Regions from separate parts of the Bacillus sp. AK124 genome, predicted to be linked through region 2. Evidence: riboswitches for the same ligand, from Rfam matches in the RefSeq annotation. Region 2 holds a riboswitch; the other holds the start of a gene.

Region 1 (16,379 bases), 2.0 Mb from region 2:
TTAAGAAGTCGCTTTTGGTATGCTGATGAACAAGCTGCACAAGCTCTTTCTCCGGCAGTCCTGTCAGACGGCTGATTCTCGGAATTTGCGCCATCGCCCCGTCGGGACTGATATCAGGGTCTAATCCCGAAGCGGAGTTCGTGACTAAATCGACCGGCAGTTTACTGATAGGAACATCAGGGTTTTCCTCTTTCCACTTTTCAATCGATGCTTTCATCCGTTTCAGCAAATCGGGATTTGACGGCGCTTCGTTTGGGGATCCAGATCCTGCGGCATCATACTTGATGCTGGATTCCCTTCCTTGAAAGAGCCGCGGGTCTCTAAACCGCTGGCCAATGAGTTCAGAGCCGATCACATTCCCCTGCCGGTCATACACAAGACTTCCATTTGACTTTCCAGGCATGGCGGCCTGTGAAATCCCTGTCAGCGCGAGCGGATATCCAAGCCCGCAAACCAGCATTAACAGCAGGCTGATTCTGAAGATTACTCCGATTTCTTTCATGACGATTCCTCCTTACAACATAATCTGAAGCAGCATATCGATCAGCTTGATTCCGATGAAAGGGACGATGACGCCGCCGAGGCCATAGATCAATAAATTGCGGGCCAGCAAAGCATTTGAGCTCATCGGTTTATAAGCAATTCCTTTCATGGCTAAAGGCACAAGAAGCGGGATGATCAGCGCGTTAAATATCAGCGCAGATAAGATTGCTGAAATCGGCGAACCAAGCCTCATGATGTTCAGCGCGTTCATCTCGGGAATCGCCAGCATAAACATCGCCGGGATGATGGCAAAATATTTGGCGATATCGTTTGCGATGCTGAACGTAGTCAAGGCGCCGCGCGTCATAAGCAGCTGCTTTCCGATCGAGACGACTTCAATGATTTTTGTCGGATTCGAATCAAGGTCCACCATATTCGCTGCTTCCTTGGCAGCTGTTGTGCCGCTGTTCATGGCAAGCCCGACATCAGCCTGCGCAAGTGCGGGCGCGTCATTGGTTCCGTCGCCCGTCATGGCGACAAGCTTTCCTTCAGATTGTTCGCGCTTGATCACATTAATCTTGTCTTCGGGCTTGCTTTCGGCAATAAAGTCATCAACGCCCGCTTCCCTTGCGATCGTAGCGGCCGTTAACGGATTGTCGCCTGTGCACATCACCGTTTTGATCCCCATTTTGCGAAGCTCGGCAAAGCGCTCTTTCATGCCCGGTTTAACGGTGTCTTTTAAATAGATCAAACCGAAGATTGTTCCGTCTGCCGCTACAGCCAGCGGTGTTCCGCCTTCTTTCGAAATCCGTTCGCTTTCCAGATCGAGATTCGAAGGTATCGTTCCGCCATTGTTGATCACCCACTTTTTCACGGCATCGACAGCGCCTTTGCGAATGTGCCTTCCGTCGGGCAGGTTCACGCCGCTCATTCTCGTTTCCGCCTTGAATTCAATCGGTTCTCCTGCTTCAGCAACGGACGAGTCATAATGAATCGAGAGTTTATCAGCGAGTTCGATGACTGAGCGTCCTTCCGGTGTTTCGTCATGGATGGAGCCAAGCGCCGCATATTCACCAACGGTTTGAAGCGATTCATCTCCGACAGGAACAAATTCCCCGGCCATCCGGTTTCCAAAAGTGATCGTCCCTGTTTTATCAAGAACAATCGTGTTAATGTCGCCCGCAGCCTCGACAGCTTTCCCCGACATCGCCAGAACGTTGAAGCGGGTCACGCGATCCATTCCCGCAATCCCGATGGCTGACAGGAGCCCGCCGATCGTCGTCGGTATAAGACAGACAAGCAGGGCAATCAAGACGGCGGGATCAATTTGAAAACCGAGATAGGACGTGAAAAACGGGAGTGTCGCAACAACGATCAGAAAAATCAGCGTTAAGCTCGTTAAAACCGTATTCAACGCGATTTCATTCGGCGTTTTTTGCCTTTCAGCCCCTTCGACTAAAGCGATCATCTGATCGAGGAACGTTTCACCCGGATCACTCGTGATCTTGACTTTAATCGAATCGCTGACGACCCGGGTGCCTCCCGTAACAGAGCTGAAATCACCGCCTGCTTCCTTTATGACCGGAGCAGACTCTCCCGTGATGGCCGATTCGTCTACTGATGCGAGACCCGCGATGACTTCACCGTCGCCAGGTATCATTTCTCCCTGGGAGACGATGACGATGTCCCCCTTTCTAAGCTCGGCAGACGCTACCTTCTCAATGCGGTCATCCATTACTTTATTGGCCGAAACCCCTTTTTTCGTCTGTTTTAAAGAATCGGCCTGCGCCTTTCCTCTTCCTTCAGCCAGCGCTTCGGCGAAATTCGCGAATAACACGGTGATCAGCAAAATGAAAGAAACCGCCGGATTGAACCAGGGAGCCGCCGTACTGCCGAAAAACCGGGGAAACACGGAAAGCAGAACCGTTATGAAAAATCCAACTTCTACGACAAACATAATCGGATTTTTGATCATAGTTCGCGGATCTAATTTTAAAAAGGCATGTTTGACCGCATCTTTGATGATCGTGTCGTTCATCGTTTGCTTTGTTGTGTGAACGGCATCCGGTGTGGCCTGTTGACTGGAATGATGCAAATCGTTCATGAGTAAAGCCCCCTTATCGTAATGTTAAATATTCTGCGGCCGGTCCCAACACAAGCACCGGAAAGAATGTTAAAGCCCCGACGATCAGGATCGAAGCGATAAAAATCCCGCTGAACAGGCTTGAATCGGTGCGAAATGTTCCGATTGTTTCCGGAACGGTTTGCTTTTTCAAAAGTGACCCCGCAACTGCGAGCAGTGTGACAATTGAGAAATAACGGCCGATAAACATCACAATTCCCGTTGTTATATTCCAAAAAGGCGACGCGTCTCCGAGCCCTTCAAATCCTGAACCGTTATTCGCGGCTGAAGACGTATATTCGTATAAAATCTGGCTGATCCCGTGAAATCCGGGATTTGAAATTGCAGCCTGACCCGCTTGCGTCATGACGGCAAGCGCTGACGCCCCTAAGATTAACAAAGGATGAATCAGCAGAGTAACAGCTAAAAGCTTCATTTCATTTCCTTCAATTTTTTTGCCTAAAAACTCAGGCGTTCTTCCGACCATTAAACCCGACAGAAAAACCGCAACCATCGCGTATAGAAGCATGTTCATCAATCCGGCGCCTATTCCGCCAAACACCGTGTTCAGCATCATATTAAGCAATGCCAAAAGACCCGTTAGTGGCGTGAGCGTGTCGTGCATCGTATTGACAGCTCCTGTCTCGCTCGCGGTGGTAACCATCGCATAAAAAGCTGAATTCAATGTTCCAAAACGCACTTCCTTACCTTCCATGCTGCCTTCTGTGTGCTCGATTCCGAGCTGATTGATGACGGGATTGCCTTGCGATTCCGCCATGAAAGCTGCCCCGGCTGAAAGCAAAAACAAAAGACCTGCGGATACAAAAAGAATGCGGCCTTGCTTCAGATTCCCAACCATTTTCCCATACGTAAACGGCAGTGAGATGGTAATCAAGAGCATTAATAAAATTTGTATCGCATTGCTCCATCCATTCGGATTTTCAAATGGATGAGAAGAGTTGACGCCAAAATACCCCCCGCCGTTGTTCCCCAGCTCTTTGATGGATAAAAAGGACGCCACCGGCCCCCGAACAATGGACTGCTCACCTCCGCTCACCGTATGGGCTGTCACGGAACCGTCAAGCGTCTGCGGTACGCCTAGGGCGACGAAAACAAGCGACACCACAACTGTGATCGGCAGTAAAATCCGCGTGATCGAACGGACCAAATCGACAAAAAAGTTGCCGAACGGTTTCCCGGCGAGCCCCCGAATCATCGCAACCGCGGCTGCCAGCGCCGTAGCGGGAGCGGCAAACATTAAAAAGGTGATCGCAATCATCTGCGAAAGCATGGACAGACCGCTTTCGCCGCTGTAATGCTGCAAATTTGTATTCGTCATAAAACTGACTGCCGTATTAAAAGCCAGTGTAGGTTCCATTCCCGCGACCTTTTCAGGATTTAAAGGCAGTACACCCTGCAGACGAAAAACGAGATAAACGATGAAAATCATCGCCGTATTCGTGAGTACCAGCGCGGCGGCGTATTTCTTCCACGATTGGTTTTCTCCTTTTACTCCGCCCAGCTCAAGCAGCAAGCGTTCCGCCGGAAGGAAAAACCGGTCGATTTTGGACGGGGCGCCGTCAAATACCTTCGCTATGTAAAGCCCCATTGGTTTGGCTGCCAGCAATGCGGCAAGCAGGATAAAACAGATGGATATGAGCATCGTCATTTCAATACCCCCAATTTGTGTACAATTAAAATTTCTCAGGATTCAATAAAGCATAAGTCAAATAGACAAACATGGCGGCTGCTCCCGCTGCCAATAGCGCCATGGCAATCACTCCTTTCACATTTATGATTGATCAGCGGTTTTCCCCGCCCATCTCAGCAACAGAAACATCATCCCCGCTAAAAATGCGACAATGGCCAGCATCACGATATCCAGCACTCCGCTCACCTCCTTTCATGTTTTTTGCACGAAAAAAAGCCGCAAGAGAACAAACCTCTTACGGCTTTTTTGGGCACAGTTAAGAAACCGTGCTTTATGCACGTTTTTTGGTTCTCTTTAAACGCTTGCGAGGTTAGCTGTCGGATTCAGGTGCAAAGAGTCACCTTACCTTGAAAAGGATTCACCCCAAGTGGCAGCGCCACAAAAAATTGGTTCCCCCGCTTCCAATTGGAATTCAGCGGTTACGTTAATTGGAAATTTTATTCAGTTTTTTGATGAGATTTATATTACGCCCGTTCAATCATCGTGTAAAGTTTCATAAATGATCAAATTTCCTCGTTTATCAATTTTATAACCTTTTTTACACAGTTTATGACTTATTACCTTCTATTTTCTCTTAATATCTCGTTTTCTCTTTCATGTTATGGCTTTTACCTGTGAAAAACGGCGGATAAAAAATGTGTCGAAGCCCCGCTCGGAAATTCGAACGGGGCCGTTTTTTGTTAAAAGTCAAAGTTATCAGGATCAGGACCGACACGGGTGTTTTCATTCAGCCCGTCAATTTGCTTCATTTCCTCGAGGGTCAGTTCAAAATCAAATACGTCCGCGTTTTGGGCAATTCGCTCCGCTTTTGTCGACTTTGGAATGGTGATGACTCCGTTTTGCAAATCCCAGCGTAAAATGACTTGAGCAGGTGTCTTGCCGTGCTTGTCCGCGATATCTTTCAGCAGCGGGTGGCTGAGCAATTGGCCTTGCATCAGCGGCGACCATGCTTGAAGCTGGATGCTGTGCGAACGGCAAAACGCTTGCAGCTCTTTCTGCGTGAGCCGCGGGTGATACTCGACCTGGTCGATCACCGGTTTGACGGCGGCATCTTTCAGCAAGTCTTCCAGATGGTGAACGTGAAAATTGCTGACGCCGATTGCTTTTACGCGCCCTTGTTCATAAAGAGTTTCAAGGGCTTTCCACGCCGCTTTATAGCGCCCTTCAACAGGCCAGTGGATCAGGTATAAATCCAGGTAATCGAGCCCGAGCTTTTCGAGACTCGCTTCGTAGGCTGCAATCGTTTCGTCATAGCCTAAATCGTCATTCCAGACCTTTGACGTTACAAACAAGTCTTCTCTAGAAATTCCGGCTTCTTTCAACCCTTCGCGAATTCCTTGGCCAACCCCTTCTTCATTTCCGTAGATGGCTGCCGTATCGATACTGCGGTAGCCGTGCTTGATTGCCGTTTTTACGGCTTGCACCAGTTCGGGCCCTTCCTCTACTTTAAACACGCCTAGTCCAAACCAGGGCATGTCCGTCCCGTTATTCAATGTGATTCGATCTTGCAGATTTTTTGCCGTCATCTAATTGGCCTCCTCATATTTTTGTATACATCATGCGCAGTTTTTCTTTAAAGCTTGATTTTGTTTTTGGTCATTTCGTTCCAGCGCCCTGCTCCAGCCCGTCAGCGCGACGGCGCCGAGCACCATCAAAGCTCCGGCCCATGGAGTGTGAATCAAACCGATCGACTGTGTGATGGCGCCTCCTGTATAAGATCCGATCGCGATCCCGGCGTTGAATGCAGCGATATTGACAGCTGATGCGACATCTACCGCCCCCGGAACAAACCGTTCAGCCAGAATTACCACATAGGACTGGAGCCCGGGGACATTCATAAATGCTAAAAATCCCATCAGCATGATGACGATAAAGCCCGCTGCCTGATAAGGAGCAGCCGCCGTTAAGATGAGAAGCACAACCGCTTGGGCGATGAACATATAGAATAATGCAGTAAGCGGTTTTTGGTTGGCCGCTTTACCTCCGATGATATTTCCGAGCGCGACGGCAATGCCGTAAGCAAGCAAAATGACGGCAACAGCTTCCTGTTTAAAACCTGTCACATGCTGAAGCAGCGGGGATAAATACGTAAAGACAACAAATGTTCCTCCATAACCAAGCGCCGTAATGATGAATAAAAGCAGCAGACGGCCATTGGTTACAAGTTTCAATTGGCTCTTGAAAGACGTTCGGACGCCTTTCGGCAAATCGGCCGGAACAAGAAAGCTGTTGGCGATAAACGCCAGTGCGCCGACAGCGACGATCGCCGCAAAAGCAATCCGCCAGCCGAACAGCTGACCGAGGAACGTGCCGATGGGAACTCCGGTAATCATCGCAATCGTCAGACCGGTAAACATAATTGATATCGCTCCGGCTCTTTTATCCGCCGGGACCAGGCTTGCCGCAATCGTTGAACCGATTGACATAAATACGCCATGAGAAAACGCGGAAATCACGCGGGCGGTTAATAAAACACCGATGCTTCCGGCACATGCCGCAAGCCCGTTTCCGATCATAAAAATAATCATAATCACAAGCAACAGCGCTTTTCTCGGCATACTCGATGTGACAGACGTCAATACGGGTGCGCCGACTGTCACGCCCAAAGCGTATAACGATACAGTCAGCCCCGCGGTCGTCACTGAAATGTTCATGTCATCAGCAATTAAAGGCAGAAGCCCCACGCTGATGAATTCGGTTGTTCCGATGGCAAATGCGCTGGCCGCCAAGGCTAAAAGCGCTAATGTACTGCGTTTTTTATCATGAACAGAAGTCATTCTTTTTCCCCCTTTCGTTTTTAATGTATAGCAAATGTCTGCCGGCAAATGATATTATGGTACATATCATCTATAAAAAAAAGTACGCACTTTTAAGTGCGATAGGAACCAAAAAGTTAGATAGGTACTTTTCGGTTCCTATGGTTTGGAGGAGAACATGAAGCCGAAAAAGTACAATATATCTGTCGAAGCTACACTTGAAGTAATTGGAGGCAAATGGAAATGTGTGATTTTGTGCCATTTGACGCACGGCAAAAAACGCACGAGCGAGCTGAAGCGGCTGATGCCGAACATTACGCAGAAAATGCTGACCCAGCAGCTGCGCGAACTGGAGGAGGACGGCGTCATCAATCGGCTCGTGTACCAGCAGGTGCCGCCGAAGGTCGAATACGAACTCAGCGAATACGGATGGACGCTTAAAGACATATTGGATTCATTGTGCGCCTGGGGAGAAACACATATTACGAAAGTGTATGGAGACAAATTTGCCGTTTTGGAGGACAGCGTGCTGAATGAACAATTAAAGGAAACATAATAAATAGATGGAGGTCAGGATGGGAAAATGGTTTCTTTCCGGGGGCGGAGATGCGCACCAAACTGAACGGCTGGATCGACATTTTGCCGGGAGCCTCTGCCCGCATAAGCCTTTGTTGTATATTCCGATTGCCATGGACGCCGACAGGTATGATGAAGGCTTCGATTGGATCAGCCGGCTCTTTCACCCGCTCGGCGTTAAAAATATCGTGATGTGGACGGATGTCAAAGGCAAAACCGTGCACGATTTAGACGCATTTTCTGCCGTATATATTGGCGGAGGAAATACGTTTCGTCTGCTCAAACAATTCATTGAATCACATTTTATCGAGGTGTTAAAGCGCTATGCCGAAAGCGGCGGCGTCATTTACGGCGGAAGCGCAGGCGCCGTCATTCTCGGAAAGAACATCATGACTTGCTCTTATATGGACCGCAATGCTTGCGGATTGCGCGATTTTAACGGATTAAAGCTTCTGGGAGACTATGCGGTTTGGTGTCACTACAAGGTTGAACATGATCCGCTGATTAAAAGGTATAGGCATGCCTTTGACACTCCCGTCATCGCCTTGCCGGAAGAAACGGGAATCGCCGCAAGCATTTCAGACATCCGGGTCATCGGAACAAAGCCTGCCCGGATTTTTAATGAAGACGGCGCGGTATTCGTTTCAGATCAATTTGTTTTATAAAGCAAAAAACGCTTCGGCTCATCGGCGAAGCGTTTTTCTTGTTTTTGCGGCTGCAAGCCGTTTGACCAGGCTTTCCGTCAGAAAAAACACGGTGAGACTCAAACCCAGCAAAACAGAAAAATTTGACATCAACGGCTCACGATCAACATATTCAAAAGCATGATGCACAAAAAGTATCACAGCCCAGAAAATGATAGCCGCACGGCAAGCTGTGTCTGCGGCTTTTTTCCTTTTGGGTCTGCATACATGACAGCGCCTCCCAAGGAGACTCTCACGCCCCAATCTGCTGATTTCCTTCGCACTTACTGTGTTTTGATTTCCTCTTCCGTTTCATAAAACCGGGCCAGCTCCACAATCATCGCTCCCATTCGTTCGAGGCCGGGAGCGAGCAGGCGTTCAACTCCTTCTTCTCTTAAAGCTTCTGCCGTCACTTTTCCGACAGCGGCTGCCAACACGCTGTCTTGAAAAGATTGGACAATTTTCTCCGCAAAGCCGTTTTCTTTCGCAAAATGAAAAAGCGAGCGGACTTGGACGGCTGTTGTAAAGCAAACCGCATCCACTTCACGGTTGATGACCTCGCTGCACAATAAAGCGACGGTTTCCCGGTCCGGTGCAACATGGCGATACGGCAGAAGCGGAAAAACAGCTGCACCTTTCTCTTCCAAAAACTGAAGCAGTGACGGTGCGTTTTCGCCGTGAAGCTGTACCATCACCCGTTTCCCGGAAAAATCATGGGATTGAAGCGAGTCGATCAGTCCTTTGGTGGTGCCGTCTTCATCCGCCGCAACCGGCGTAATGCCGAGCTTTTTTAATGCGGCGATTGTTTTGTAGCCTCTCGATGCCGCCTTCGCCCCGCGGATCGCTTGTAAATAGCGCTCACCGATCCCCAGTTTATCAGCTAGGTTGACAAGCGTCTCCGTCCCGATTCCTGTCGTAAAAATCACCCAGTCGGCTCCCGTTTCAACAAAGGCTCGCAAATCAGGACCTACTTCTTTTTCGGCCAAAAACACGGTACCCTGAAGGGAACGTACGACGGGAACCCCGCCTTGCTTTTTGATTAATGTGCTCATTTCATCCGTTTTTCGCGATGCTCCGATGGCAATTCTTCTGCCGTTCAATCCTTTTCCCAATCCAATCCCTCTTTTCCGTATCTGTTTCTATCAATGTAATGGTTTACTATCATCTTCCAAATGAGATATGATTGAATTATCAAAAAATAACAGGAGGTTTTTCAATGCATTCTCAATTTGAAACCCGAGCCGAGCATTTGACGAAACATGCCCGTTTTTTCGAGTATACCACTGCCTCTGACCCGATTGGAAGCGGAATAATCAGTCCGATTCCTGTGAAAGAGTTCGGACCTGAATTGTATGAAACAGGTGAAACGCGGATCATCCCGCTGGACATCTCAGAAGAACTGAAGACGGAATATCCCGCTTCAAGCCCTTCCCTTCTCGCCCACTTCATCAAGATTCGTTCGGGCGACACGATTCACACCGCCCCCCGCGCGACAAGCGAACTATATTACATTGTCAGCGGCGCAGGGCGTACCGAAGCGGGCGAAGATACGATTCACTGGCAGAAAGGCGATTTTTTGACTTTGCCTGCCGGTTCAAGCAGCCAGCATACCGCAGCAGAAGATGCAGCCATTTATTACATCACCGATTCACCTCTCCTGCATTATTTGGGCGTAAAGCCGTCGGAATCCCGCTTTCAACCAACCATCTACACCGCTGAACAGGCAAAAGCAAAATTGGCTGAAGCGGCCGCCGCTCCTGACGCCCGTTTCCGAAACCGTATTTCCGTTCTTTTAAACAATGATATATTCGATCAAACGCTGACGATCACCCATGTATTGTGGGCGATGTTCGGCATCGTGCCTCCCGGCTCCAATCAAGCGCCCCACAGCCACAAGTCGGTGGCTCTCGATTTTGTCGCCTATGCCGCACCAGGGACGTACACATTAGTCGGAAGCAAAATCGATCCGGCCACAAAGGAAATCATCGATCCGAAACGGATTGACTGGGTAACCGGAAAAGCCTTCATTACACCGCCGGGATTATGGCATTCCCACCATAATGAGTCAGGTGAAGCGGCCTATATCATCCCCATCCAAGATGCGGGCCTGCAAACATACCTCCGGACACTGGATATTCAATTTCAGCATTATGAAAAATGAAAAAGCGGGAAGCCGGATCATTCTTTTCGGCTCCCCGCTTTTCTATTCGTTTTTCGCTTTCTTGGAAATCATGTCCGCGATTTCTTCGGCCTGCGCCTGAACAGCGTTTGGATCATACGGCCAGAACCTGTCCGGATCGAGGAAAAAGACCTTGCCTTTTTTCACCGCGTCAAGCGACTTCCAAACCGGATTGTCCTGATCAAGCTTTCCGTTGTATGATTCATCGACAAATATGTAGTCTCCGGCATATTTCGGCAGAACTTCGAAAGATATGGCTTTATATCCGTCAGCTGTATCAATGGCATCCTTTTTAACAGATTCAGGCGGCGTCAGTCCCAGCTGCGTATAGATCGCTTCTCCGCCCCGATACCCGTAGGCCCCGTAGACATACACAGATTTTGCATATGCGCCGATTAAAGAGAACGTTTCACCTTGTACAGATGCATCTTTGATTTTCGCGCGGGCGGCTTTCATTTTTTGATTAAACGTTTTCGTCCACTCCCGAGCCTCCTTTTCCTTGCCGAGCAGCTTGCCAAACGTTTTCATTTCATCGCGTGCATCTTTAAACGTGCCGAACGGATAAACGACAGTCGGAGCGATTTTTGAGAGCTTTTCATATTCTTTTTTATCGTTTGTCATCGATACGATCAAATCGGGTTTAAGCTTAAGAATCTTTTCCACAGATACTGAAAAACCGTCTTTTCCCCCGATATTCTTTATTTCTGAAATATGATCTTTAATATAGGGACTTTCAAGATATTTCCCTGTTTCTCCAAGCGGCTTGATTCCGAATGCAAGCATTGTCCCGGCATATCCTATCGTAACGACGCGCTTCGGATTGGCCGGTACAGTGACATTTCCGTTGATTGTTTTCACCACTCTTGTTTTCGCTTCGTTCTTTGATGCCGTCTGTTTTTGGCCGCTTTGACAGCCTGAAAGAAAAACAGAAAATGCGAGTAAAACGGTCAATATATAAGAATACTGCTTTTTCGTCATGTTCAACCCTCCAATTGATAATAATTATCATTATCAATATACAGGATAATTGTCACCATGAGAAGTCTTTATTTGCTTTACGGCTGATCAGGCCGCTCATTCCGTCGATAGTATTCGATGACAAATTCTTTAAAGTTGCGTGCCGCCGGCGATAAATAATAGTCTTTCAAAACGGCGAGACCGATCGTCCTCTCAGAACGGTAGTCTGACACTCGGCAAAATGCCACCGGAGAATGGATGTGTTCCGCCGTTTTCGGCAGGATCGCCGCACCGAGCCCTGCTGATACAAGGCCCAAAATCGTCGACACTTCTTCCCCTTCAAACGCAAGCTTCGGGCTGATGGACAGTTCCCGGCACATTTGATCAAACACATATCGAAGACCATAACCCGGCTTAAAACCGACAAAGTCCTCATGGGCAAAGGATCTGATCGCGACTTCTTTCCGATCTGCGAGCGGGTGGTCGGCGGGAAGCACCAGGTAAAGCGGTTCAGTATCCAGCACCGTCCATTCAAGAAGTTCGTTTGGAAGGGGTGGTGAGCTGAGACATATATCAGCCTCGCCCGTCTCCACCATATGCTGAAGATGTTCATTTGCGGCCTGATACAGACGGAACGCAACATTCGGGTATTTCTTTTTAAAACCGGCAATCAGCTGCGGCATCAGGCGTGAACCAAGCGTATGCAAAAAAGATACCGAGATTTCCCCGGCATTCGGATTGACGCTTTCCCTGATTTGCTGGACGCCTTCGTCAAGAGCAAGGCGGGCCTGTTTCGCTTTGATGAGGAACTGCTCGCCGTACTTTGTCAGGCGGATCGATTTTGTTTTTCGAATAAACAGCGGGACGCCCAATTCTTCTTCAAGCTTTTTGATCGACCTGCTCAAAGCCGGCTGGGAAATCCTTTGTTCCAGGGCGGCTTTTGTAAAGTGTTTATGCCTGCTCACGGCAATAAAATGGTCAATTTGATAGAGTTCCAATGCTCATCCGCTCCTTCATAACTAGAATGCATGATGTTGATAGATATTATAAATTAGACACATCACAAATGAAAGCGTACCATGAAACATAGATTGTCATTCTGGAAAAGAGGAGCTACCATGACTTACATACAGCCGCATACGAAAGATTATCAAAAAGCAAGCATCGCCTTATTCATCAGCGGTTTTGTGACATTTGCCACGCTTTACACCACACAGCCGCTCATGCCTCTGTTTGCGGAGGAATTCGGCATATCGGCTGCAGCTGCAAGCTTAACTTTATCCATTTCAACAGGTATATTGGCTTTTGCACTGCTTACGGCAGCAGCTTTATCTGACGGATTCGGCCGGAAGACGATTATGGCAATATCCCTGTTTGCGACATCTGTGCTCGGCCTCTTGACCGCCTTTAGTCCGAACTTCGCGGCGCTCTTGGTGATGAGAGGGCTGCTTGGCTTTTTCCTTGCAGGCGTACCCGCGATCGCCATGACTTATGTCGGAGAGGAATTTGATCCGCGAGGACTCGGCAAAATGATGGGGTTATACATTAGCGGCACAAGCCTCGGAGGAATGAGCGGAAGGCTTTTGACCGGCCTTTTGACAGACTTGTTCAGCTGGCGCGCAGCGCTTGGGATCATCGGGGGATTATCAGTGCTATTAAGCTATTTGTTTTGGATGTTGCTGCCCCGGCCGCAGCACTCCGCCAAGCGGAAAACGAGCGTGAAAAAGGCGAGCCTCGCCTACTCTGCCGTCTTGATGAACAAACGGCTGCTGTCGATTATTTCACTCGGATTTCTATTAATGGGAAGCTTTGTTACGCTGTTCAATTATATCGGGTTTCAATTGATGGGACCTCCGTACAGACTCTCGCAAACTGTCATCGGGTTCATCTTTATCGTTTATTTGGCAGGGGCAATCAGTTCCGTTTATATGGGGAAGAAAGCCGACCGTTTTGGCAGCCCGTTGATGCTGAAAATCGGGATTGCCATTATCGCGGGAGGCGCATTGCTTACGCTTTTGCCTCAGCTTTCTCTGAAAATCGCCGGGATCGCTGTCTTTACATTCGGATTTTTCGGGTCGCATTCGATCGCAAGCTCCTGGGTCGGGCAGACGGCCGGCGAACAGCGCGTTCAAGCTTCCTCCCTTTATTTGCTGAGCTATTATCTCGGCTCAAGCTTAGCGGGGTCTTTCGGAGGCTTCTTCTGGACTCATTTTAAATGGCCGGGAATCGTCTCCTTCATTACCTTGCTGCTTTTGGCCGCTTATCCGGCAATTTTCTTTGCCGAAGCCAAAAGGAACAGGCGGCAAGACGATACACAGGTCCGAAATAAAAGCTAAACTTTCTTCACCGCATGCCGATATTTAAATCAAAGCCAGCATGACGAATCCTCCTGAAGATCAGCCGTTTTTAGAATGATTGAATGCACCCTGTCATGTTGGCTTTTCCTTTATCTCCCTCTATAATGGTTTGAGGGGGTATCAGCTTGCTTAAAACAATCGGATTTTACGGAATTTTGGCATCTGTAGGTTTGAATCTTTTTCTCCGGGCAGGGCTCAAGATCAACGGCACAGCGAATGATATTATCTCAATGGCCTCCCTGGTGTTCGGGCTGATGTACGTATGGAGCGATTTGAAAAAACATAGTGCAAAAACGCTCATTTTACAAGGAATCGTTCTCGTCATCTCTGTGGCGTTATTGGTGTTTGTCATCATGAAAGGGCAAACATTCATTGCTTCTCTGCCTTTTTTCGAGGGCTGGGAGACGCCGGCAAAATGGGTGTATATTTTGCTCGTTTTGTTCTTGGGATCAAACCTTTTCATCTATATCAATGAAAAAATCACAAGCTCTAAAAAAGAGGCATCCTGATCCATTCAGAATGCCTCTTTTTGTTTTATGTTCTTGCGATGCTGTCCGCATTCACGTCATGTTGGGAAACGCCGCCGTCCCACACATCCTTTGCATAGCGCCCTTCTTCCAAAAGTCCGGACAGCCAGCTTTCCGACTCTTCCTGACTCGCTCCCTGTACAATGCGGTACGCCTCACACAAAGCTTGTTCAACAGCGGGAGCCATGCGGCTTCCGTCTCCGCACACATACAGGCGGCCGCCTTCGTTCAACAAGTGAATCAGCATGTCTGCATCCTCTCTGAGCAAATCTTGCACATATGTTTTCGGACGGCCTTCAAGCCTGGAAAACGCTGTATGCAAATGGACGATTCCGTCCTTTTCCGCTTGCTCCAATTCGTCTCGATACAGAAAATCTTCGTCCGGACGGCGGCAGCCGAAGTACAAATGCGCTTCCCCGAGCTTTATCCCGGCATCGCGCTGGATGCGGCGCGCCTGAAGAAATCCGCGGTAAGGTGCGATTCCGGTGCCCGGTCCGACCATGATCACCGGTGTTTCAGGATCTTCAGGAAGCCTGAAGCCTGACTGGGGCTCCCTGATGAAACAAGAAATCGCGTCTTTCGGCGCAAGGCCTGCGAGATAGTTCGATGCGACCCCCTTATATTGCCCGCGGCCGCTCAATGCCGGGCCGCTTACGACAGAGACGGTGATGCTTGTTTGCCGCGGGTTAAGCTGCGGCGAACTGGAAATCGAGTAATACCTCGGTTTTAGCGGAGGCAGAAGCGCCAGAAAGCGGGCGAACGGCAGTTCACAGGCCGGGTATTGTTCAAGCAGGTCAAGCATTGTCAGCCGTTTTTTCAACACTTGATTCTTATAGACGTCATCTTTCAGCAGGTCTTCAAGCTCGCGCTGATGAGGCGGACAAACAGTATGTGCCGCCAACTCGCGAATCTGGGCCCTTGCGGCCGGTTCCTGGAGCTCGACGCAATGTTGAAAAAGATCCTTGACATGAACAGGCCGCTCCAAAGGCAAATGTGATGCTTGATTCCGGCCGCTGATCAAAATTTGTTCATCTCCGTTCAGCCCAAACCGCTGAAAAACACGTTCAATCAGCACCCCGCTGTTTTGCGGAAGCACCCCGAGATGGTCTCCCTCCTGATATGCGGTACCTTCAGGAAGCGATATTTCAATATGCCTCGTGCTTCTTCCGCTCTCTTCACACTGCAGTTCCCGGTTTGCCGATATTTTCGCTGTAAACACCTGATAAGCTTTAGCCAGCGGCGCAGCCGCAGGTGCGCTTACAAACTCGACAGATATGGCTTGCCTGTCTGTTTCTGTTTGATTCGGATCGGGTTCGGACAATGAAAATTCGGTTCTTAAAAGCGGCCACAGATCGTTTTTCCATGATTCAAACTGTCCTTCAAAATCATCGCCTGCGTCCCCTTCTCCGAGCTTGTGCAGCCTTTGGGCGCCTCTATTTTCCAATGCGCTGTCAATCAGGCGCGGAATCCGCTGGTAGGTGCTGGCCCAGCTCCGGTTACCGCAGCCGAATACCGCATATTTGACACCGTGCAAATCGCCTGTCTGATCATGCTCAAGCCAATTGACAAATTCCCTTGCGCAATCGGGCGGGTTTCCGTTATAGGAAGCCGTCACAATGATAACAGCCCCTTCTGCCGGGAGGGCGCCTGGATATTGATCAAGCTCCGCCGTCCGGCTTCGGTATCCTTGCTCACGCGCTTCTTCAGCAAGCTCCTTTGCAACCTCTTCGGCTGTGCCGAGATTTGAACCGTAAAGCACAAGGAGAGGAGTTCCGTGCGTATTTTCCGCAGCCGGTGCGGAAGGCTTTTCTTCCTGCCGCATGTTCTCTTCAGGTTGAGCACCCGGTGTCACCATCATTGCTTCTTTTTTCCTCGGCCTTACCCTGATTGTGAAGCCATCCGGTTTTAATGTCAGCGATTCTTTGATCTTCAATTGGTAGTTTGCATGATCTTCAAGATCAAAGTACTGAAGAATCATGCCGAGCACAAGCGTCGCTTCGTGAAGGGCGAACTGCATGCCGATGCATG
Region 2 (16,379 bases):
CTGCGTTTTGATGAACGGGGGTGGTGACTTTTATTTCGCTTCGTTCTGAGCGGAGCCTCTTCCGTCAAACGGACAGGCGTGTTGTCCGGCTCTTTGGTCATCATTTTAATGGCAGCCGCAACAACTGTCACAGAATCATGGTCTTCCAATAATTCCGCTGCAGCCGTCATATAGAAGTTCAGGTTATTTTCCTCGATGATCGTCCGGAGGCGGTCAACCGTCACCTGCTGCTGTCCTTCAATCGCCTCATCTAGAGTCGGTGCTTTCATGCGGTCCATTTTGCGTTTTGTCGTCTGCTCGATGGCGCGGAGCATGTCTTTTTCGCGCGGTGTAATGAAGGTCATCGCCATTCCTGTTTTGCCTGCGCGTCCCGTTCTTCCGATGCGGTGAACATAGCTTTCAGGATCTTGCGGCACATCGAAGTTGTAGACGTGCGTTACCCCTGAAATATCAAGGCCACGCGCCGCAACGTCTGTCGCAACGAGCACTTCAATTGCGCCTTGCTTAAATTTCCGGAGTGCCACCATTCGCTTCGCCTGAGTCAAATCGCCGTGGATTCCTTCAGCTGTATAACCGCGCAGATTAAGCGCTTCTGTTAGTTCATCGACGCGGCGCTTTGTCCGGCCGAATACAATCGCCAGTTCAGGAGACTGGATGTCAAGAAGACGTGTCAGCGTATCAAACTTTTTGCGTTCATGTACTTCAAGGTAGAACTGCTGAATGTTTGATACTGTCATTTCCTTCGCTTTCACTTTCACGTGCTCCGGGTTGGTCATGAAACGTTCTGCAATCCGTTTAATCGGAGCAGGCATTGTTGCAGAAAACAGCAATGTTTGATGCTCAGCGGGCACATTGGAAAGGATGGATTCGATATCTTCGATGAATCCCATGTTCAGCATTTCATCCGCTTCATCAAGCACAACGGTGTTCACTGTTTGAAGACGCATTGTGCGGCGGTTGATATGGTCAAGCAAACGGCCAGGTGTTCCGACGATAATATGAGGATTTTTCTTAAGCGCGCGAATCTGGCGTCCGATATCCTGTCCACCGTAAATCGGCAGCACGCGAGCGCGTTTATCCTGTCCAATTTTATATAGCTCTTCAGAAACTTGAATGGCTAATTCACGAGTAGGTGCGATAACAATGGCTTGAATGTTAGGAGACTCGGGGTTGATTTTCTCAACAAGGGGGATGCCAAATGCAGCCGTTTTTCCTGTTCCCGTTTGCGCTTGTCCGATCACATCTTTATTTGCAAGGCCGAGCGGAATCGTTTGTGCCTGAATCGGTGTTGCCTCTTCAAATCCCATACGCTTGATCGCTTTTGTGAGATCAGAACTTAATTGAAAATCTTGAAACGTTATTGTCAATGTATTCAAACTCCTTCTGCTTACTGTTTCAGTAATCGTGTTTTATCAATAAAAACTGCCCTTTGTGCAAAGGACAGGTCCATACTTATGCAAAGCCCGAATTACTTTACATGTTATATTACCATTCCGTTATACGTTTTTCAACAAGATGAAAATGAGCAGTGTGCTCTCTCGCCGGTTCGGCAGCCATCTATAGACCTCTGGGACAACCGTCCGCGAAACGTCAAGCCCGCCTGTTGACGTCTTTTACACATTGTAACACAGGCTTGTGCGGCTTTCGACAGCATACACTCATTTTTCTCTGCCCGCATCCCCGATTATTTTTTGCAGATTGCCGTTCAATTATTTATTTTTTTATGGATTCAATCGGCGTTTTTTTGAGAAACGCCTCAACGGTTTGAAAGAGGACAGCGGAGTTTTCTTCAAGGCAGACATGGTGCTTGGATTCCGGCAAGAGGCACAGCTCTTTCTCTTCGGAAGGTATGGTTTCATAAAGATAATACGCGCTTGACAGCGGCACGATTGAATCGCATTCCCCCTGAACAATGAGCACAGGGATGCGGAGGTTTTTCAAAGCAGGCTTTGTCATCTTAACGAGCTTGCGAAACTGAAATGCTGAAGACACCGGGGTGCTTGTCAGCTTTTGTTTGTACCTTTTGTAAAGCAGATTATCCTCAAGCTTGCCTTGCAAAGAATCTTTGATCACATTCTTCAAATCCTGGATCAGCTGTCCCGGGCTGATGTACTGGGCAGCCGCGCTCAACAGGACAAGGCGGCTGACCGGATATTTTCCGGCTAAATAGGCGGCAATCATCCCGCCCATTGAAAATCCGATTAAAAATACCGTATCACACGTTTTCAACAAACGGACAAGCTCCACTTCTGCGCAAGCGATCCATTCCTGAAAACAGACGCCTTTTAAAACCGGCATCTCCCCGTGCCCGGGCAGCGTGATCATTTCGACTCGCCAATCGGCCGTTTGTTTTAAATGAGAAGCCAGCGGTTCCAATTCATACGGTGCTCCGGTAAATCCGTGAATGCATAAACATCCTATCATGACCATTCACCCGTTTTCTTTTACTGATGATCACATAAAAAACGACTTTATGATTCAATGTTCCCTTACAAATCTTTTATAACATCCTCAAGACGCATGCCTCTGGACGCTTTGACAAGGATCAGATCCCCTGTATTCGCTTTTTCTTTCAATATCTTTTTCAAACCGTCTTTGTTTTCCGGGTTGAAATGAAGGACGCGGTGTTCGGGAAAATGTTTAAGCGCCCCTTTTGCAATATATGCACCGAGATCCCCGTACGTAAATAAAAAGTCGATTGAGTCCGGATTGACTGCCTGCCCGATGTCTTCATGAAACGCTTTCTCTCCTTCGCCGAGCTCCAGCATATCGCCGAGAACGAGCATTTTCTTGCCGTATCCCTTCATCTGGTCGACAAGCTCGATCGCAGCTTTCATCGATGTCGGACTTGCATTATAGGCGTCATTAATGATCGCAACGCCGGCCCGTGTCTTTACAAGCTCAAGCCGCATACCGGTCACTTTCAGTTTCGTCAGCCCTTCTGCAATATGAGTCCTGCTGACATTCAGAAGGTCTCCGGCCGCAATCGCAGCTAAAGCGTTTTTCACATTATGCTTTCCGAGCACCGGGATGAAGAACCGGTTTTCGATCCCTCTGACGCGGAATGCCGTGCCCTCTTCCGTCTGCGTCATATCCTCAAGCTGATAGTCGAAAGCCGGATCCTCTCCAAACGTCTTTGTCTCGTAAGGCGGCTGGTTCAGCCTTTCGGCGAGCAGCGGTTCATCTCCGATATAAATGAGTGTGCCCTCTTTTGAAAGCCCATTGACAATTTCGAGCTTTGCCTCTGCAATTCCTTCTCTTGATCCGAGTTCAAGGAGGTGCGATTCGCCGATGTTTGTGATGACGGCGATATCAGGACGCGCCAGACGTGTCAGAAAATCAATTTCCCCTTTGGCGCTCATCCCCATCTCCAAAATGGCGATTTCCGTATCTTCCGGCATCGCCAGAATCGTCAGGGGCAGGCCGATGTGGTTATTATAGTTTCCTTCTGTCTTATGCACTTTATACTCGGTGCCCAACACAGCATGAATCATGTCTTTTGTCGTCGTTTTCCCATTTGAACCGGTCACGCCGACGATTTTCACGTCCAGCTGATGCCTGTATGCCTTCGCAAGCTTCTGCAGCGCTTCCAGCGTATCGTCAACTAAAATGACCGGCTTCCCTTCCGGAGGATTCGGTTCGCTCCGGTTCCACAGCACGGCTGCGACGCCTTCCTGAAAAGCCTGCTCTGCAAAAACGTGACCATTGAACCGCTCGCCTGCAAGCGGAATAAACAGTTGGTCTTTCGCCAGTTTTCTCGAATCGGTTGAGACGCCTTTGACGAGACGCCCTTCAAAAGCTTCATTCGTCAAAACGCCTTCCGACATTTCAGCAATTTCTTTTACCGTTCTCGTTATCATGTATGTCCCTCTCTTTCTCCAGCAAGGAAAAGAGACACTACCACAAATAAGGATAGTGTCTGCAGCTGTATATAAGGGCGAACCGCTTTCCCCCGGATTCGGTCCGCTCCGTCCCGTTAAAATGTATGTTTGATCTGCTGTTTTTCTTCGTGCCGATCGATTGCCAAAGCGACAAGTTTTTCAATCAGTTCAGCATACTCAACCCCTGATTGCTTCCAGAGAAGCGGGAACATGCTGAACGGTGTGAATCCCGGCATCGTATTGACTTCATTGATCAGGACCCTGCCTTCGTTTGTAAGGAAAAAGTCCGCTCTCACAAGGCCTGAGCCGTCAATCGCCTGAAACGCTTTGACCGCCATGCTGCGCATTGTTTCGTATTCGTCCTCTGTCAGGGAAGCCGGAATAATCAAATCAGTGTCGCCGTCTTCATATTTTGCTTTATAGTCATAAAAATCTTTCTTCGGAGCGATTTCCCCCGCGACTGAGCAGACAGGTTCATCATTCCCCAGAACGCCGAGTTCTATTTCGCGGCCGATGACGCCCTCTTCAACGACAATTTTCCGGTCATATTGAAATGCAAGCCCAAAGGCTTGGTCAAGCTCTTCACGGTTTCTGCATTTGCTGATCCCGACGCTTGATCCAAGGTTAGCCGGTTTTACGAAGCACGGATAACCAAGCTCAGCTTCCACTTGATCATAGCTTTCTTCTTTGGAGTGACTCCATGTTTTTTTCACAAATGAAACGTATTTCGCCTGGTCAAGCCCTGCCTGTGCAAACAGATGCTTCATGACCACTTTATCCATGCCCGCAGAGGAAGCTAAGACTCCGTTGCCCACATATGGCACATTCAATAGTTCAAGCATGCCTTGAATGGTGCCGTCTTCCCCATTCGGTCCGTGCAAAAGCGGGAAAACAACATCAATCGAGTCTTCTTTTACATCAGCTTCGCCCGGAAACATATCGCGGTTCAGCAATGCCGGAGAAAATGTCTGGCCCGTCTGTTCAAACTGAAGCATTTTCACATTTGAAACCGGTTCTGTCAGTTGCGGCCCTCTCACCCACTCGCCTTTTTCTGTTATATAAATCGGGTGTATATCAAATTTTTCAGTATCTAATGCTTTCGTGACGGCCAGCGCGGTTTGCAGAGAAACGTTATGCTCCGCTGATTTTCCGCCGTATACCAATCCTAATCTTGTCTTCAATTCGTACTCCCCCCACTGGATTCATCTTTACTATCTTATCACTTTCCCGGGAAAATGATCTAATTATTTTAATACGGTCTAAAAACAGCATATAAAAAGCATTTGTATGTAAATCCTTTTCATTTTATATTAAAATGGCATTGAAAAGGAGAGGTTGCAATTGAAAAAAATCACAACAGAAGCACAATTTAATGAACTGATCCAATCCGATAAAGAAATCATCGTCAAATTTTATGCTGACTGGTGCCCGGACTGCACACGCATGAACATGTTCATTGGAGACATTCTTGAGGCTTATCAGGAAAATGACTGGTATGAGCTGAATAAAGACGATCTTCCTGAACTTGCCGATAAGTATCAGGTCATGGGCATTCCAAGCCTGTTGATTTTCAAAAACGGCGAAAAAACGGGTCACCTTCACAGCGCAAATGCCAAAACACCTGAAGAAGTGAACGAGTTCCTGGCTGAACATATTAGCTAATTCGTTTAAAGTTCTGATTTTTTGTCTGAACCGCAGGACATGGGAGCGCCCATGTCCTTTTTATACAAGACGGGACAGCAGCAATATTTGTTTCATAAAAGTGAGCTTTCATTAATAATTCGACACGAGTATTTCCCGGGAAACGAAAATGTCGAAATTTCGCAAAAAGTTCTTGATTCGTTTTTTATATTCAGGTAGAATGTTTTTTGTTCCTATTTTGCAATTATTTTTTCTAGTTGTGAAGCCCTTGTCGGCTTCTTTTTTTATATACGTTTTTGGATAATAATTCATATTTTTCAATTTCTTTCAATATTATTTTAAGGATGTCTCTTTACATTTGGTGATACTATTTAGTATAATATCCTTTATTGATAATGATTATCAATATCACTAATGGTTGACGAGGTGATCACATGGCCCCTCAATTAAAGAAAGCGGTGGAAATGAGAAAGAAACAACTCATTCAGCGGCTTATCCAGCTTGGCATATATAAAAAAGAAGAGCGCCACCTTTACGAATTGTCTTTAAGCGAACTCGAAAGCGAATACCAATCCAACAAGAAAGGCGGATAATCATGTCAAAACGGAAGATTAAAACCTTTCATCAGCTTGTCGAAGAATATAAGAAAGAAATCGCCAAGAACCCGAAAGAAATGGAAGTCATTTATGACAAGATCGACCGCAGACACGAGAACCGCCTTTTGGCAATGTCTAAAGCAAAACAAACTTAAAAAAGAAGCCGCTCATTTTGAACGGCTTCTTTTTTACTATTCACTGAATGCAATACCAGCAAGCTTGCCGATTGTCGCATCATCCATCGGCGGATTGTGGAGGCCCGCCCGGACATCGCGATAGAATCTTTGGAGCGGGTTCGTTCTCGCCAGACTCTTCGCTCCGACGACTCTCATCGCCCTGTCTACGACAGCAATGGCCGTATTCGTTACTGTATGTTTAACCGCTCCAAGCTCACCTGTTAAAAAGGCGCGGCGCTCCGGGTCATCATAAAGCTCTGCGACATGATACATAAAGTGGCGGGCTTTCATGAGTTCCAAATCGATTTCGCCGATATGACGCTGAACAGCAGGCACTTCTTTAATCGGACCTTTCAAACTGTTCGGCTGATAGTCTTTTGCAAATTGGACGGCATAATCTCTCGCTGCTTGCGCGATACCTAGATAAACAGCCGGTATATGAAGCAGCCAGCCGTTGACTTTATCCGTTCTTTTACCCGCCAACAGCTCGACAAGCATGGATTCGTCGAGACGGACATCGGTCAGCACCAAATCGTGGCTTCCCGTACCCCTCATCGCCGCCATATCCCACGTTTCTTCTATTGCCAAGCCTTCCGCATCTTTATGGATCAAGAAAACGCCAATCGTTTGCTTCTCTTCAATCCAAGCGGTGACAAGAAAGTAGTCGAGAACCGGAGACATCGTTGTAAATGTTTTACGTCCGTTTACAATCCATCCGCCATTCTTTTTAACCGCATGGGTTCCGGGGCGTCCTCCTCTTGTCGGGCTTCCCGTCTGCGCTTCACTTGCAGCTCTGTTGATCAGCGCGCCCTTTAATGCTTCATTTGAAATCGATGAAAACACATGCCGGTCCCAGCTGTTTCCTTCCGCCAGTTCTCCCATCACGCTCAAGTGCCAGCCGATGCTGAGAGCTGTCGGTCCGTCTCCTTTGGCAAGCCGTTCCTGAAACAAAAGCATATCGTAGAGTGAAATGCCTTCTCCCCCGTATTCTTTTCCGACCGTCAGCGCTGTGTAGCCTGAATCCCGCAGCTTTTGAATATGTTCTGCGGGAAATTGGGCATGTTCGTCATAATACGCTGCTGTTTTCTCAAATTCATCCGCCAGTTTCCCGATTTTACCGAGCCATTCCTGCTGCCTTTCCGTTTTCACAAATATTGAACACACACCGGCATCCTCCTGACCAAATTCCGATAGATTTAATAAGTATTATAGTTCGTTCACGGCTTGTTGTGCAAATGATACCCTTGGCAAAACAAAAAAGCGCACCTTCAGCGAGGTGCGCTTTTGACTAAACGGCTTGACCGCCGCGACGGTCAACCTTCATACCGAGATAAATCAGCATGTAGGTTAAGTAGCCCATCGTGATCGTGAGACCGCCGAAGAAGAAATCGGAAAAAAGCGGTTCTTCATATGCGGCGATTCCGGCCAGCACGACCCAGCTTCCATAAAGATACGCCATAAAGAAGCGGACGCCGTTTTTCAATTTATATAGCAGAAACAAACCTGCGAGCGAAAAGAGCCCGAGCGCAAGTCTAAAATAGACAAGATGATCGAAATTAAAGGCAAAAGAAACAAATGAAAATGACAACAGCAATACAATCGGCAATGCCGTAATAAATTTTTTCATGGATGTCTCATCCCCCATTCCCTTATCCTAAAATTATAATTTAGAATAGGAAATTCACACGGTAATTACGACATATTTCACAAAAATGTCATTCCTTTTGTCACACTTTAGACAAAATATTTTATACTTTCATATCGCGTTTACAAAAGGCCCACCACGCCGTTCCGAGAAAAAACACGAGATGGAGAAAGACGATGACGAGTGAAAACAAAGGCGTCATCCCGCTAAAAAGCGGCTTGGCCTCACCGGCGTATTGCGTTAAATCAGTATTAGCGAACAACAAAAATTTACCGAGCGGTTTTTCCAAATAAGACATGATCGTCACAAGCATTTTGGCGCCGTACAGCACGACGATCGACACCATGATGCTGAGCGCGCTGCTTTTAAACAATGCAGAGCATAAAAACGCAAAGGAAACCATCATCCATACTTCAAACCACTGCGTACCGATCATTGTCACCGTATTGATAAAGAGCGGCTCCGCTTTTTCGTCGAGCTTCACGCCGAAAAAGAGCAGACCGAACAATAAAGAAAATCCGTAGTAAATGATAAAGAGCCAAATGCTTGCGAGCACGCTCGTCACGTATTTTGAAACAAGAATTTTTTCTCTTCTGACAGGGCGGATCAGCAAAAATTTGATCGTCTTTTTATCATATTCAAAAGATATAATTGAAGCCGCCACCACAATCGAAAGCCCCTGCAAGAGGATATTCAGGTTTGGGGTGAATGAAAAATAGCCGATGAAATGATCCTCTGTCCCGGCGCTCATCAGGATTCTTTTCGTTATGAGCGCGAGGAGAAATTGAAAGACTGCGATCAGCGCCAGCGATACAAATGTTACTTTTCGCTTCAGCAATTTAACATGCTCGTTTTGAATCAGTTTAAACATCAGTATTCCTCTCTTCCGTTCCATTCGTCCGCGCCATATATTCATCCTCAAGAGACTGCTTAAACGGAGCGATCGAATAGACGTCAATCTCATTGGCGACAAGCTGTTGATTTAAAGCAGGAATTTGCGCTTTCGCGACCTTTACGGCGAGCAAACCTTTTTCGGCGCGGGCTTCGTATCCCTGGTCTTTCAGCCACTGAAGCGCTTTGTCATAGGGCTGTACCTCCAGCATCGCCTTTTCCTGCTTTTCATCTGCATCATTGAGGACGACGGTTGATTTGATTTTCCCTTGTTGAAGAATGACGACCCGATCGCACAAATCTTCCACTTCCTTCAGCAAGTGGGTCGCAAACAGGATCGCCGTTCCTTCTTCTTCGGCAAGCTCACGCAGATGCTCGCGGAAATCTTTCATTCCCGCCGGGTCCAATCCGTTCGTCGGCTCATCCAAAATCAGCAGCTTCGGACGGTGAAGAATCGCCTGGGCAATACCGAGGCGCTGTTTCATCCCGAGCGAGTATGTTTTGACCTTGTCTTCTGCGGCATCTTCTAGCCCGACCCTGCTGATCACTTCCGCCAGTCTATCCCGACCGATTCCAGCGTGCATATTTGCGTAGTGTTTCAGGTTTTCATAGCCTGTCAGATACGGATAAAATTCAGGATTTTCAACGATGGCTCCGACCGATCGGATCGCTTTTTCAAATTGGCGGTCAATCGGAAAGCCGTTTATGACAATTGATCCGCTCTTCATTTTAATTAACCCGGTGATCAATTTAATGAGGGTCGTTTTTCCTGATCCGTTCGGACCAAGCAGGCCGATGATCTCCCCTTCATTCGCCGTTAAGCGGATATCCTTCAATATCGTTTTGCCGTCTATGATTTTATCAACATTTTCTATATGTAAAACAGGCTGCTTTGTCATAGCCCCCTCCTCTTTCCCAAAAAAATAAACAGTGCCGAAAAGGCACTGTTTGATTATATCATTTTTGAGTTACACGGACACTTCACTATGAGGGGCTTCGATTTTGCCGTGTTTCTTTTCCGTCTCGGTGACGATGACAGCGCATGCTGCATCGCCTGTTGTATTGACAGCCGTACGAATCATGTCCAGAAGTCTGTCAATTCCCAATATTAGCGCAATTCCCTCAACTGGAAGGCCAACTGTTTGAAGAACCATGGCGAGCATAATCAGTCCGACACCCGGTACACCCGCTGTTCCAATGCTGGCAAGCACTGCGGTGAGAACAACCATCAACAGCTGTGTCAGTGACAGGTCATTGCCGTACACCTGAGCGATAAAGACCGTCGCTACCCCTTGCATAATCGCCGTGCCATCCATGTTGATCGTAGCTCCAAGCGGCTGAACAAAGCTTGAGATCGGCTCTGGCACTTTCAGCTTTCTTTGAGCGACATCCATCGAAACCGGAAGCGTCGCGTTGCTGCTTGACGTACTGAAGGCAACAAGCATAACCTCTGAAAAATCTTTAAAGAATGTGAGCGGGTTCCGCTTTGCCAAAAACGCAATCGCTGCGCCGTATGTGACGATGGTGTGTATGAAAAGCGCCAGAATGACGACGATCATATAAAGCCCCATTGCTTTAATGGCGTCCCAGCCTTGGCTTCCGATCGCCCCGGCAATCAAGCCGAATGTACCGTACGGCGCGAACTTCATCACGAGATTGACGAGATACATCATGAGATCGTTACCTTGTTCAACCACTTTGAGAAGAGCGTCCGCTTTTTTGCCGAGCATCGTAATTCCGAGACCGACCAAAATGGAGAAAGCAATGATTTGCAGCATATTTCCTTCAGCCATTGCCTGAACCGGGTTTGTCGGAATGATATTCAAAAGCGTTTCGGCAATGCTCGGCGCCTTCTCAGCTGAATATTCCGCTGCGCTTGTATCATACGTTCCGATGGTTCCCGGTTTGATGACCAACGCTAAAATAAGTCCGATAATAATGGCAATTGCAGTTGTAACTAAAAAGAAAGAAATCGTTTTGGCACCGATCCTGCCAAGTTTCTTTGGATCTCCAAGTCCTGCTACCCCTAAAGTGAGAGAAAAGAAAACAATCGGTACAACGAGCATTTTAATTAAGTTGAGGAAGATCGTGCCGAGCGGCCCGAATAAAAATGTATTAAGCTTGCTAAATAAATCCGGCGAAGTGACGTTCAGTATAATACCGACGACTGCACCGAGTAATAGAGCGATAATAATTTTTGTTGCTAACTTCATATAACATGTCTCCCCTTTCCAAAAAAAGCCCATGAGAGATCTCCCATGGGCTTTTACCATTAAAATTGGTTCCACATGACTCTCTTCACGTTGATGAGGTTAGCTGACGGGTTCGGACGAAGAGATGTCCGTCTTTCAGTTCGCACGGGAACAGAAAAATTCACCCCAAATGATCGGGTCCCCCACTCCTACTAAAGGATTAAACGTGTGGCGCTATTTCGTTATATAACAGTTATACCTGAAAATTCGAAATATGTAAACCAAATTTTCTGATTTACATATATGCTATTTTCCGGTGCCCGCTGTTCGGCTTTTCTCTTGACTTGTGACATCAAGGATATCAAGCAGGAAAACAAATATCGGAATACCGATAATTAAACCCCAAATCCCTATGAAATGTTCAGAAAAAATCAGCACGATAAACGTGAAGAAAATCGGCAGCTCCGTCTTGGCGGACATTAGTTTCGGATTGAGGAAATAGGCCTCTATCGCATGGACGATCATGATGACCAATACCAGTGATACGATATAAGCGATTCCGCCGATACTGTAGGCGATAATGCTTAACGGAATAAGGGAGAGCACAACGCCTGCGACCGGAACCAGCCCGAGGAAAAACACCATGACGGCAAGGCCGAATAGCTGAGGAAAACCCATAATCGCGAGGGCAATGGTCGTCAATGCGCAATTGATGGAGGCGATAATAAACTGAGCCTCAAGCACCTTTCCGAACGTTCTCGTGAATTTTTTACCAAAGTAAGCAATTTCCTCGTAGAAAATGGCTATTTTGCTCGTCTTAAATTTATCCATTAAGCTCAAGACCTTGTCTTTTTCGATCAATAAGAACATGCTGAGAACCAATGACATAACCACCTGCAGGCCAAACGCGCTAATATCTGTGATATATGTATAGATAAAGTTAAGACCTTTTTCCAAATAGGATGTCAAATTGATATCGCCGAACATACCGGTGATCATATCGAGAAAAGGAATGCTGTCAGGGTGAGAAGCAATATACTTTCCTTGTTTGATCAGCTGCTGAATCTGGGTGACGATCACGGGGTAATAGACCACACCGCCGATCGAAAGCGCGATGGCAAGAGCCGCATACAAACAGGAAATAATCAGTCTCTGGCTGACTTTAATAAAGCGGTTTAAAAAACCGCGGATCACATTTTCCAGACGGTTCATCAAAAACGTAAAGATAAATGTGAGCAATATGAGATTCATCATGCTGCGGAACAGATATAAAACTCCCGCCAATACAACAAAAACTGAAAAACGCCTGACCCCAGGATGCTGAAAAAATTTAATCAACGCTGCCATTCGGTACACTCCCACCAGTACTTTAGTCCTTAACTTTTAGCATTCAAACTTTTATAATTACAATTTGATGCATCATCTGTAAATTATATAACAAAACAGACCGGAAATCTCTTCAGAAGATCAATAATTAATAATATTTTAATATGAGCGCTCGTGCGGCAGCGGCAGGCATCTTCCATAAAAAAGGAGGGGCTGATGTTCAGCCCCTCCAGATTATTGACAAAATCCTTTCAGCGTGACCCTCAACCCTTGCAGTCTAGGAAGGCCGAGCATTGGGGCGGAGCGAATGTTGCAATTCGTGAGCACCGACGCGCAGGCCTGACAACGAATGCGAGGGTTTGTCGACACGCTGAGAGGGACTGTTTGTCAGCCCCTCTCTTCACTGTACATTAACCGCTTCTTCTTTGACGTCCGCCTTTTTCACCGTTTTCTTGATAGAACTCCTTGTCATGGTTTCGGCTTGTGGCTTCTCCGCCTTTTTGACCGATCTCCTGGTAGAATTCTTTGTCATGGTTTTTGCTTGTGGCTTCTCCGCCCTTTTCACCGATTTCCTGGTAGAATTCTTTATCATGGTTTCGGCTTGTGGCTTCTCCGCCTTTTTCACCGATTTCCTGGTAGAATTCTTTGTCATGATTACGGCTTGTGGCTTCCCCGCCTTTTTCGCCGATTTCCTGGTAGAATTCTTTGTCATGATTTTTGCTTGTTGCTTCTCCGCCTTTTTGACCGATCTCTTGGTAGAATTCTTTATCATGGTTTTGGCTTGTTTTTTCTCCGCCTTTTCTGCCTGCTTCTTCCCTGCTCATTTTGTTGTTGTCATTATTGTTTGCCATTTTCGATTCCTCCTTTTGAAGTGTTATGGTTTTTACATTCCACATTTCAAAAAGAGTAAACACAAATAGCACATTCACGAAAGAGTCCGGGAATCATGCAATCATCCGCTGCCTTTTACCGTCCATTCCGGTACCGGAGCCGGCGTATTGTTCTGCAGCGTCTTAGATATCTCGGCAGGCTCTTCAAACAGGGTAATGTTGATGGATTCGAACGTACCTTTCTGATTCGTTCTTTCATATATTGCATCATGATGATCGGCCATAAAGTTCAAATAATCGCGCTTTGATTTCCAAAGCACGAGGACAAGGGCTTCCGGCCCGTTTTCTGTTTCCATCCATCCGCCCCACTGTCTGATGAATCCGCTGACGTTTTGCAGCGGAGCCCATTTGGCCTGCGCCTCGCTGAATGCATGAAGCTGTTGTCCGGCTGGTTTGCACCGTATCAGCTTCAGCACATTCCCTTCCGCGAACGGGACGGTTTCCGCATTAGTTTTTTCTATACAAAGGTTAACCGACCTTACATCAGCGCGCGTCCGGTGAATGACGCCTTTCGGAATCAGCAGGGAATCGTTCGCTTTCAGGACTTCTGTGGGACGGTCCTGAAAGTCGATCAACAGCTCTCCTTCCAAAACAATAAACAGCTCATCTGAGCCGGGATGGAAATGCCATACGTATTCGCCCTCCAAAACAGCAATTCGCATACAATGGTCGTTCACTTCCGAAACGGAAAAATTGGCATGCTTTTCTGTGACTTCCTTTGTCAATTCAAGAAGACTCGTTTTGCGATCCATCAGCTTCACTCCTCTTTCATTTGATTTTCTCCCGAACTTATTTTACCATTTGACTTTTGAGCGTTCGCCTTTTAAAGTGTTGGATATTGGTGAAAAAACGGTTTGAACCTATAGAAGAGGTGTACATCATGCAAAATCAAAACGGAAAAGCTTCAGGGCTTTTGCCGCTGTTTTTATTTGTTTGTTTATTCGTTGGATCAGGCTTGATCACAGGCGATTTTTACAGCCTGCCAATCGTGGCCGCGGCGCTTGCGGCATCGGTTGTCTCACTGGCGATGAACAGTAAGGAGAAGCTCAGCCAAAAGACGGAGTGGTTTGCGAAAGGCGCTGGACACCCCGATATTATGATCATGGTGATGATCTTTATTTTGGCCGGCGCGTTTTCATCAGCCGCAAAGGCGATGGGGGCCGTCGAATCAACCGTTAATCTTGCGCTTTCGTTTGTACCGGGGCAGTTTATGGTTGCCGGTTTATTTATCATCGCTGCGTTTATCTCTGTGTCGATGGGCACGTCAACCGGAACGATTGCTGCGCTCGCTCCGATCTCAGCAGGGATCAGCGCCGAAATCGGCGTTCCGGCGGCCTATTCGGTTGCTGCGGTTGTGGGGGGCGCGATGTTCGGTGATAACTTATCATTTATTTCCGATACGACCATTGCCGCTGTCCGCACACAAAAGACGAAAATGTCGGACAAGTTTAAAACGAATTTCCTGATCGTCCTGCCTGCCGCGGTTGCCACGGTCATCCTGCTGATGGTGTTTTCAGCCGGAGGGCATCCTGCCGCACAAGCCGGGACTTACAGCTGGGTGAAGGTGCTGCCGTATCTCGGGGTTCTGATATTCGCCCTTCTCGGATTTAATGTTATGGCCGTTATTTTCGGCGGCATCGTGTTAGCCGGAGTAATCGGTATTTCCGACGGCAGCCTGACGCTTCATACGTATTTAACCGCGATCACCGAAGGCATCGGCGGGATGTCCGAACTGATCATTTTATCGCTTCTGATTGGCGGAATGGCGGAAATGATGAAGCGAAACGGCGGGATCGCATTTCTCCTTCAATTTGTATCGCGGAGAATCCGTTCAAAAAAAGGAGCGGAAGCGGGCATTGCCGGCCTTGTCAGTGCGGCAAACCTGGCGACGGCCAACAATACGATTGCCATTATTACAGCGGGGCCGCTGGCAAAAGATTTATCCGACCGGTACGGAATCGACAATAGGAAATCGGCGAGCATCCTCGATATCTTTTCCTGTGTGGTACAAGGATTGATTCCTTACGGCGCGCAAATGCTGTCAGCTGCACAAATCGCGAAAATATCGCCTGTCAGCATTCTTCCTTATTCTTTTTATCCGATTTTGATCGGCGTCTGCGGCATATGCGCGATTATCTTCAGACTGCCTCGCTTTACGGAAAAAGCGTAACTCCATGAAAAATGCTGCCGTTATCGAAACGGCAGCATTTTTATCACTCTGTTTCTGCGGCGTCCAGCTCCGCAAGCCTTTCCATGATCCTCCGTTTTTTATACATCATCATTCCTGTTTCGGCAACGCCGTTCACCATTGAACGGTTTGAGATTGCGCCAAAGAGGATGCCTGCGACGGGCACCATTTGAAACAGCTTTTTCCATCCGAAAGAATCGCGGTATGTATAAACAACCTCCCGCCAGCCTTGAATTTGCGAAATCATATTTTCCCGTGAGCCTGACTGTAGATGGTATCGGCTGAGTTCCTGAATGATCGCCCTTTTCCCGACAATATCAGCGGCGCTGAGCTGCAGGCATTTAATAATGAACATCCGCTCCGTTTTTTCTTTAGGATCGTAGCCGTAAGACACCGCGATGTCCTGTAATGTCTTCAATGAAAGGCCGAGGATGGCGGGAATATCGACGGCAAGCGTGAATAAGCCGCCGACACCTGTTGTCGCTCCTTGGACAGCCGCGGTATTCGCCCTGTTTTTTCCGAGGTTTTCACACATTTGATCCATCACTTCCAAAGGAGCCCTTTGAATATCTTCGACCGTTTCGATCGTTTCATCCGGCAGCTTTTTTTGAAACTGGCGGATCAGATGTTTTTCGGACGTTAAATATTGGCCGCCGTTTTGAATAAAGCCGCCGATTTCGTCGAGCAAGAGACCGATTTTATCTTGAATGAATGCCGGTGTAAGCTTGTCCAGAACCTTGAACGGCAGCCGCCCGATCCTTTCCCAAAACCACGCTTTCTGCTGTTCTTTTTCCCATTTTTCAATTTTTTTCAGTTCGTTTTCCAAATCTGTTTTATCGTTGCGCACAGAAGGTTCGCCCTCTCAATCGTGTTTTTTTATAGTATACAATGATTCACTTTATGAATCCGTGTTTTTTGATCGGCAGCCGGAGGGTAAACCTTTATGTAAAAGG

The links. A riboswitch is a leader RNA that binds a small molecule or an ion and turns the genes downstream of it on or off. The one in region 2 is predicted to bind cyclic di-AMP.
Region 1: it holds a riboswitch for cyclic di-AMP, as region 2 does, so the genes downstream of both, kdpF (K(+)-transporting ATPase subunit F) here and M1E06_RS18910 (dicarboxylate/amino acid:cation symporter) in region 2, are expected to answer to the same signal.

Annotation. Positions count from the first base shown of each region.
Region 1 covers NZ_CP096378.1:1,434,026-1,450,404, reverse strand. The annotation lists gene kdpC (potassium-transporting ATPase subunit KdpC) at 1-502, opposite strand, end outside; gene kdpB (potassium-transporting ATPase subunit KdpB) at 515-2,521, opposite strand; gene kdpA (potassium-transporting ATPase subunit KdpA) at 2,601-4,268, opposite strand; gene kdpF (K(+)-transporting ATPase subunit F) at 4,300-4,347, opposite strand; cyclic di-AMP (ydaO/yuaA leader) riboswitch at 4,602-4,744, opposite strand; gene M1E06_RS07270 (aldo/keto reductase) at 4,997-5,842, opposite strand; gene M1E06_RS07265 (MFS transporter) at 5,873-7,093, opposite strand; gene M1E06_RS07260 (winged helix-turn-helix transcriptional regulator) at 7,251-7,628, shown strand; gene M1E06_RS07255 (peptidase E) at 7,648-8,313, shown strand; gene M1E06_RS07250 (uroporphyrinogen-III synthase) at 8,616-9,443, opposite strand; gene M1E06_RS07245 (cupin domain-containing protein) at 9,548-10,492, shown strand; gene M1E06_RS07240 (iron-hydroxamate ABC transporter substrate-binding protein) at 10,535-11,488, opposite strand; gene M1E06_RS07235 (LysR family transcriptional regulator) at 11,566-12,465, opposite strand; gene M1E06_RS07230 (MFS transporter) at 12,586-13,803, shown strand; gene M1E06_RS07225 (YoqO family protein) at 13,950-14,333, shown strand; gene M1E06_RS07220 (bifunctional cytochrome P450/NADPH--P450 reductase) at 14,359-16,379, opposite strand, start outside.
Region 2 covers NZ_CP096378.1:3,749,400-3,765,778, forward strand. The annotation lists gene cshA (degradosome RNA helicase CshA) at 1-1,367, opposite strand, end outside; gene M1E06_RS18860 (alpha/beta hydrolase) at 1,714-2,424, opposite strand; gene M1E06_RS18865 (UDP-N-acetylmuramoyl-tripeptide--D-alanyl-D-alanine ligase) at 2,490-3,860, opposite strand; gene M1E06_RS18870 (D-alanine--D-alanine ligase) at 3,977-5,062, opposite strand; gene M1E06_RS18875 (thioredoxin family protein) at 5,223-5,543, shown strand; gene fbpA (Fur-regulated basic protein FbpA) at 5,957-6,115, shown strand; gene fbpB (Fur-regulated basic protein FbpB) at 6,118-6,273, shown strand; gene M1E06_RS18890 (acyl-CoA dehydrogenase family protein) at 6,310-7,458, opposite strand; gene M1E06_RS18895 (hypothetical protein) at 7,583-7,921, opposite strand; gene M1E06_RS18900 (ABC transporter permease) at 8,043-8,810, opposite strand; gene M1E06_RS18905 (ABC transporter ATP-binding protein) at 8,803-9,729, opposite strand; gene M1E06_RS18910 (dicarboxylate/amino acid:cation symporter) at 9,799-11,043, opposite strand; cyclic di-AMP (ydaO/yuaA leader) riboswitch at 11,118-11,259, opposite strand; gene M1E06_RS18915 (AI-2E family transporter) at 11,329-12,369, opposite strand; gene gsiB (glucose starvation-inducible protein GsiB) at 12,759-13,199, opposite strand; gene M1E06_RS18925 (YdbC family protein) at 13,301-13,654, opposite strand; partial or broken gene M1E06_RS18930 (cupin domain-containing protein) at 13,661-13,990, opposite strand; gene M1E06_RS18935 (Na+/H+ antiporter NhaC family protein) at 14,119-15,408, shown strand; gene M1E06_RS18940 (EcsC family protein) at 15,452-16,273, opposite strand.